2 regions of the Neobacillus sedimentimangrovi genome follow, and region 1 is predicted to be linked to the other one. Evidence: riboswitches for the same ligand, from Rfam matches in the RefSeq annotation. Region 1 holds a riboswitch; the other holds the start of a gene.
What was found. A riboswitch is a leader RNA that binds a small molecule or an ion and turns the genes downstream of it on or off. The one in region 1 is predicted to bind lysine.
Positions count from the first base shown of each region.

Region 1 (4,219 bases):
GATCATGATAATCATGAATGCACTAAAAAGAATTAACATCGTACGCCCGGTCCGAGTCCGAATATGTCTCCAAAGTAGAAAAGTTAGTATACCATATACCGTAAAAGCATTCATGGCATGCCCACTTGGAAAGCTATATCCTCCAATTTCAATCAAACGATGTAAATCTGGACGCGCCCTCTGAAAAAAAGATTTTAAAGCGTGATTCAACATAGGAGAACCCGCAATTACCACAATAAATAAGATAAGTTCTGATCGATGATGTAGTACAAAGTAAAGAAATAGGATAATCAATACACATAGTACGATAACTACTTTTGTTGAACCAATATTTGTAAAAAATTTCATGACTGTTGTCAAAGCCGGTGTCTCCATTCCTTGGATAGCCCGAATCACAGTACTGTCAAAGTTTACGATTTTATTCCCTTTTACAAGCAAGGCCAAAAAACTAAAAGTGATGAAAGAAACCAAGCATGTCAATAAAGCTCTACTCAACGGAAATTTTTTCACTCCAATACTTCTTTATTGCCAAATGGATCTACTATATTTTTTCCGCTTCTACACCATTTTAATCTAATAAAAAACTATTAACCAATTGTTTGAATTATACTTTTTTCTCCTATAGCATAATTTGCTGTGCTAATCACTACTTTATCCTTACGATCTTTGCCATAAAGCCAGACAACTTTCAATTGCCAATCAATACCCTTTTTTCACATTTACTTTATTGTGAAGTGGTTTTCCCTCTTCAATATTTCTCAGCGTTTCCAAAAAGCAATACGCTCCTTCCGCAGGCGTCGTAACAGCAGAAATATGTGGTGTGATCAATACTTTTGGATGCGCCCATAATGAATGATCCTTTGGGAGTGGTTCCTCTGTAAACACATCCAATACAGCAAAGCGCAAATGATTATGATCTAAGGCATCAAGCAAAGCATCTACATCCAGTGAAGCTCCTCTTCCGACATTTATAAATCCTGCCTCCGACAATCGTTGAAAGATGTTCTCCTTGAAAAGTTTTTCTGTGAGTTCTGTCAATGGAAGAGTATTGATGAGATAGCCTATATCGGGCAATCGATCATAATGCTCCTTCACTGTCATGACTTCTTTAAAAAATTCCTTTTCTTTCCCACTTAAAGAAACACCATAGACCTCTACTCCGAAACTGGCAAAAATCTTCGCTATCGTTTGACCGATCTCCCCTGTACCGTATATCATCACCTTTTGTTCATTTAATAATTTCGGGGTTATCGGGTACCATTTTTTTTGCTGCTTTAACTCTTCAAATTGATTATGAAACTGTAAATCTTTTAATATGTAACTCAAACAATATTCTGCTATTCTCTGACCAAATGAGCAAATCGTTCTCGTTAAGAGGACGCTTTCGTCCCAATCTTTTTTAAATAAAAACCGGTCAACTCCAGCTCCTAATGAATGAACCCACTGGACATGACGATAATCAATATTAGACTGTAAATGAAACGAAACGAGTGCATCAGCCCAATCTAAATCCTCTTGAGTAAATTTTTCTTCTGGCATAAACCGAAAATTTTTCTGCAGTTTTTCCTTTTGAATAATGGTTTGGAGTTCTTTAAACATTGGACTAACTACTAATATATTATTAATTCTCATTTTTTCACCCCTCCATTTATACCTTTTCTTGCTTTAAAATTGAAAACCCTTTTCGAAAAAAAATATTCAGGATTTTTTCTATTTTTTTCACAAAAACTCTTGAAGAAATGGAAGGAATCTGTTATATTACAGTCAATTAAATATTTTCTTACTTCAAACCTTTTGAAGTGAGGATAGAGGCGCAAAGACCATTAGTACCCATTCGGAGGATAATGAGGTCCAAGGATGAATGGCGAAAGGGGAATTTGCCGAAGTTTCAATGAACCTCATTGTTCTTGAAGCTGGTTCTGCTGTTGAATAAGCACAGAACTGTCATATAGGTAAACTATATGGAGGGCTATCTCACGCATAGGAACGAATTTTGTTTATGTTTCTACTACAGCAGCGGATGCCTTTCGCTGCTGTTTTTTGCGTTGGCCATACCCTCTACTAAAAAATTGAAATAAAGGGTGATTAAAAATGAATTTTGGCCAAGTTATTACCGCGATGGTAACCCCATTTGATGAAAACGGTGAAATTAATTACGAAGCAACAAGGAACTTAGTAAACTACTTAATTGCAAATGGTTCTGATGGATTAGTTGTTGCTGGTACGACCGGTGAATCCCCCACTTTAACGAATGATGAAAAAGTGAGTTTATTTAAATTTGTCGTTGAAGTGGTTAATGGTCGGATCCCAATTATCGCAGGAACAGGTTCCAATAATACACGAGCTTCCATTCAATTAACCCAGCAAGCCGAAGATGCCGGAGTAGATGGGATTATGCTCGTTACTCCATATTACAACAAACCATCTCAAGAAGGATTATATCAACATTTTAAGGCAATTGCTGAATCTACATCCCTACCAGTCATGCTATATAATATACCTGGGAGAAGCGTCGTTAATTTGTCAGTAGACACCATTGTACGTCTTTCGAAGATTCCAAATATCGTTTGTATTAAAGAAGCAAGCGGTAATTTGGATGCGATGGCTGACATTATCAGCCAAACACCAGACGACTTTACATTATATAGTGGGGACGACGGTCTGACCCTCCCTGTTCTATCCATTGGTGGCGCTGGTGTCGTTTCTGTCGCTTCCCATATTATTGGTAATGAAATGCAAGAAATGATCAGGCGTTTTAAACAGGGAGATGTGCATGGTGCAGGTTTAAGACATCGCAGCCTACTTCCGATTATGAGGTCATTATTTTCCGCACCAAGCCCAGCACCAGTAAAAGCAGCATTAAATATGAAAGGAATTCACGTTGGCGGACTACGATTGCCATTGGTTCCATTAAATGAAGAAGAAACTTTAGCCTTGCAAAAAATTTTATCAGCCGGGGGAGTAGAAGTATAAAAACCGGGGTTACTCGCCCCGGTTTTTCGAATAAATAGGTAACCTTTTTGGAATTTACTGTACCATCCCACGGCTGATCCTTTGATAGGGTAGTGCCATTCCCTACATTATTTAGTTATAATGATTGGACCATCCTTCGTAATGATTATCGTATGTTCTACTTGAGCTACAAAACTTTTCTCAGTAATATATGTCCAGCCGTCACCTTTTTCAAATACCTCTTCTTCCAATGTTGAGATAAAGGGTTCAAACGCAATAACCATACCGTCCTTTAACAGTTCATCATCCCATGGCTCATAATAATTATATATATGATTCGGTCTTTCATGAATTCTTCTGCCAATGCCATGACCGGTCAGATTTTTAATAACTGTGAACCCATTCTGTTTTGCCGTTTGATATACAGCCCTTCCAATTCCGCTTTTTTTGGATCCTGGCTTAATCTTTTTTAATCCCGCTTCAAAAGCAAGTTGAGCCACTTCACATAACTTTTCTAGCACTTCGTCCCCATTACCAACCACAAAAGAGATTCCTGTATCCGCAAAATATCCATTTTTCGAACCGGAAACATCGATATTGACGATATCCCCTTCTTGTATTACGCGATTCCCAGGAATCCCATGAGCGACTTCCTCATTAACACTAATACAAGTGTAACCAGGAAAATCATATTCTCCTTTTGGAGCAGAGATTGCCCCATTTTTCTCAAATAGCTCTCGAGCCATTTCATCCAATTCTTTGGTGGTTATTCCAGGTTTTGTCCTTTGGACTAATTCGTCTCGAATAGCTGCTACTATTTTTCCAATCTCTTTTAATCCGTTAAAATCTTCTTCTGTTTTTGCAATCATCTGTATTTCCCCTACTTATTCATTTTTTTAGTAAAATAAACTCATAACCTATATTGTAGCTTTTCTTTTTGGAAAAAAACAAGATATTAATGTTTTTCTTATAAAAAATATCAACAATTTAAATCATTTCTTACCAAAAACGATCATTTTCATGTTATTATTCACCAAAAATCTTTTCATCATATACCCTTATAGAGAAAATAGGCACAATTCCACCGTTTTTATGGCTTATTTATCATGAAATCTGTTACAACTTTCGCTTTTTCCTCTTTTGCTGTTAAAAACACTTCCAGTTTATAGTGGCCATTTGAAAGATTTGAGATCACGAACTCCTTAGCGAACTCCTCATCATTTTTTACATATTCTTCTTGAATCGCTTGGGTAGACAATACTTCCTT
Region 1 covers NZ_JAAFZF010000001.1:22,795-27,013, reverse strand. Annotated here, with positions in the region: gene GZA11_RS00190 (phosphatase PAP2 family protein) at 1-510, opposite strand, end outside; gene GZA11_RS00185 (D-2-hydroxyacid dehydrogenase) at 700-1,632, opposite strand; lysine riboswitch at 1,799-1,980, shown strand; gene dapA (4-hydroxy-tetrahydrodipicolinate synthase) at 2,092-2,973, shown strand; gene map (type I methionyl aminopeptidase) at 3,081-3,821, opposite strand; gene GZA11_RS00170 (BsuPI-related putative proteinase inhibitor) at 4,043-4,219, opposite strand, start outside.

Region 2 (4,219 bases), on a different contig from region 1:
GGTGGAAATTATGTCTGGTCCATCGTAGTATTAACATTCATAATAAAAATTTTGATATCACCTTTAGCAATTAAACAGATGAAGCACGCTAAAATAATGAATTCGATTCGATCTGAGATAGATCTTGTGAAAAATAACGGAGATTTCTTGGTTTCAGCTTTACCATTAATAAAGAACTGAAGGTACGAATTGATCAACAAAGTATGAAGCGCTTTAAGTTGAAGATTCGAGAGATTACCTCACGGTCAAAACCTCTTCCAATGGAAGTAAGGATTGAAAGGTTAAACCGATATCTAATAGGATGGTGCGGATACTTCGCTTTAGCCGATACTCCAAGCAAATTCAAAGAATTAGATAAATGGATAAGAAGAAGGCTGAGAATGTGTAAGTGGAAACAGTGGAAAAATCCTAGAACGAGAGTGAGGAAACTAATCGGTTTAGGTGTGCCTGACTACAAAGCACATGAATGGGGCAACTCTAGAAAGAAATATTGTAGAATTGCCTGCAGCCCAATTCTACACAAAACCCTCGAGAACACCTACTGGAGCCAACGAGGGTTGAAAAGTCTATATGATCGTTATGAATTTCTTCGTCAATCTTAATAGAACCGCCGTATACCGAACGGTACGTACGGTGGTGTGAGAGGTCGGGGGTTAGTCACCCCCTCCTACTCCATTGATTTTCATTATTTAAATCGCATTGTTCTAAAGGAATAATCTTTGTTTTTTTAGTAATTTTATATCCAAACCATAAAAGAAGGAATAATGGTAAACCGATGTAAGAAACAAGTACACCATGCCAATCGATTCGTTCTCCTAAAAAGGCAGTGTAATTTTGTCCTAAGACCACAATCCCACAAATTGCAAGGGCAAAAAGCGGTCCGAATGGAAAGAATCTCGATTTATAAGGTAATAAATTTAAATCCTTACCTTGAGCTACATATGCCCGGCGGAAACGATAATGGCAAATGGCAATTCCAAGCCAGGCGATGAAGCCTGACATACCAGAAGCATTTAACAGCCAAACATAAACTGTTCCATCTCCAAAGAAAGAAGCAAGAAAAGCCAATGTTCCAACAAGAGTTGTTGCAATTAATGCATTAACTGGTACACCACGTTTGTTCAGTTTTCCAAGGAATTTAGGAGCCTTTCCTTCACGGGCCAATTGCCAAAGCATACGGGCAGAAGCATACATACCTGAATTACCAGCTGATAATAAGGCAGTTAAAATGATCGCATTCATAACGGAAGCAGCAAAGGCAATTCCCGCATTTTTAAATACAAGTGTGAATGGGCTAACGGTAACATCTACATTAGCTAAATTTTCATCGGTATATGGGATAAGTAAACCAATGACTAAAATGGCTAAAACATAAAATAATAGAATTCGCCAAAAGACGGAACGAACAGCTTTAGGGATCGATTTTCCCGGGTTTTCGGTTTCACCTGCTGCCACACCTAGAAGTTCTGTTCCTTGGAAAGAAAATCCAGCTGCTAAAAAGATCCCAAACATAGCCATAAATCCGCCATTAAATGGTGCATCCCCGATGGTAAAGTTTTTAAATCCGACAGTGTGGTCACCCATAATACCAAATATCATTAATGTACCAGAAATGATAAAAACGATAACAGTGACGACTTTAATTAAGGAGAACCAATATTCTGCTTCTCCAAATCCTTTTACAGATAGATAGTTAATAAGAAAAATGGCAGTTAAAAAGATGGCGCTCCAAATGAATGAGGGGCTATCAGGAAACCAAAACTTCATAATCATGGTTACGGCTGCAAGCTCAGCAGCAATTGTAATAGCCCAATTGTACCAGTAATTCCAGCCGAGGGCGAAACCAAGGGCCGGGTCAACAAACTTCGTAGCATACGTACTAAAGCTTCCGGCAACTGGCATATATGCTCCCATTTCAGCAAGACTGGTCATTAAAAAGTATACCATCATGCCGATAACTAAATAAGCAACAAGAGCCCCTCCTGGACCAGCTGTATGAATCGCACCACCAGTGGCTAAAAATAGGCCGGTACCGATCGTTCCACCAAGTGAGATCATCGTTAAGTGACGGGATTTTAATTTACGTTTTAATTCAGTATGTTCATTTCCCGATTTGATTTCGTTTCTACCTTGTGCTGTCTGCATAACTATGACTCCTTTTTGATGTATTTGGAAGGAGTTTGGAATAAAAAATGCCACCGAGGACGACTCGATGGCATTGTGAATACCCCGCATCATACCTTCCGAAAGATAGCTCTTCACGCATGGATGGTAAGGCCAAGCGTGACAGTTCTGTCCCTATTCGGAGACAGCCCCAGCATGCATTTACAGAGATAAATTGCACACTTCGGCGGCTTTTCCTTTCAAATGGGGTCATTGATGTCTCTGCATCTCGTCCATTTTACTAATAAAAACCGCGACCTCTACCTCATCGGTTTTGATGAGGATTTTTATTATGAAATTAATATACTATTAAATTATATTTATTTTTATAATATAGTCAATAGGAAATTTACAAACTCCTTATATCGAGTCTATATGGGGGAGTATCATTTCAAATGTAAATCAATTAAAAAGCTACAATTATTTATTGACATGATTTTGATTATTCGTATCCTAATACTTTCCTTAATTTAAGGTGACGGTACATTTCATAAAATCCTATTACTAAAAAATAACTGTTATTAAGATGAAAAAAGTAATGAAGTCATTCGTATAATTATTATTTTCTGTTTATTATTAAAATAACATATATAATGCTATTTTATCGATTGGTAATTTTTTTAACAACTTATTATTAAATAATTCAGAATTCTGTTATACTTTTCGCTATAAGAGGTAAAGGAAGTGGAAACATGCGGCCAATTATTTTAGGCATCTTTTCTGCCTTCTTTTTTGCGTTTACTTTTATTTTAAATCGTTCAATGGATCTCGCAGGAGGAAGTTGGATTTGGAGCGCATCTTTACGGTATTTTTTTATGGTACCATTTCTTTTCCTAATCGTATTAGGAAGGAAAAATTTGAAGCCACTTTTGTTAGAAATGAAACGAAAACCCGGCACATGGGTTCTGTGGAGTACAGTAGGTTTCGGTTTGTTTTATGCACCTATCTGTTTTTCCGCTGCCTATGCACCTGGATGGCTGATTGCCGCAACTTGGCAAATAACCATTATCTCAGGATCACTATTAGCTCCATTATTTTATGAAACCATTGAAACGGAAAAAGGAAAAGTACAAGTTAAAGGGAAAATTCCATTTAAAGGATTAACTATGTCTTTCATTATTTTGGTAGGAATTATTTTGATGCAGCTTGAACACGCTAGTAGTCTTACAATGCTTGCATTAACTCTTGGAATTCTTCCTGTTGTAATAGCTTCATTTGCTTACCCATTAGGTAATCGAAAAATGATGGACGTGTGCGAAGGACGTTTGGATGTCTTTCAGCGTGTATTAGGAATGACTTTAGCTAGTATGCCGGTATGGATCATTTTATCCCTATATGGCTTGTTAACGGTGGGACCACCAAGCATAGGGCAATCAGTCCAGTCTGGTTTAGTTGCAATATGTTCTGGTGTAATTGCAACCGTATTATTTTTCCAAGCCACTGACCTTGTGAGAGGAAATATGCAAAAACTTGCTGCAGTAGAGGCTACACAATCGATGGAAGTGTTATTTTCCCTCATCGGTGAACTTTTGCTGTTACATACGGCATTACCAACACCTTTATCATGGGTGGGAATTATCTTGGTAATGGGAGGTATGGTTCTTCATAGTTATGTAACACATAAAAAAGATCTGCCAGAGGGCAGAAAAGTTAGTGCCTAAATATATTTCCTATTATTTGTAAATAAGAATTTTTTGAAATTAACCATTTAAATATGGACTTAGTTTATTTATCGTTTCTTGCAATAGGTCTGCATTCTTTTTATACATGGCTTTCGACTTTTCACAGTCAGTTGAAAGTGAGAAAATTTCTAAATCAGCTTGGGCTTTTTTCAATGACGCCAGCAATAATGGCCGCTGAGCAGGGGAAGGCACTTGAATTTTATCATCATATAAATCAACTGTAAGTTCACCGTAAGAGTTCACCTGGCCCATAAATACATTATCTAGTGTAACCCCTAGTTTTTCTAATTCACTATAAAGCCAACCTCGCCCTTTACCTGCTTCTGTTAGTTCACCGTCAAGGATTTTTCCATCAATAATGACCGTTTGCGGTT
Region 2 covers NZ_JAAFZF010000036.1:14,790-19,008, forward strand. Annotated here, with positions in the region: partial or broken gene GZA11_RS11865 (group II intron maturase-specific domain-containing protein) at 138-602, shown strand; gene GZA11_RS11870 (amino acid permease) at 658-2,145, opposite strand; lysine riboswitch at 2,244-2,434, opposite strand; gene GZA11_RS11875 (DMT family transporter) at 2,856-3,824, shown strand; gene GZA11_RS11880 (DUF421 domain-containing protein) at 3,864-4,219, opposite strand, start outside.
Region 2: another riboswitch for lysine. It lies ahead of GZA11_RS11870 (amino acid permease); the one in region 1 lies ahead of dapA (4-hydroxy-tetrahydrodipicolinate synthase).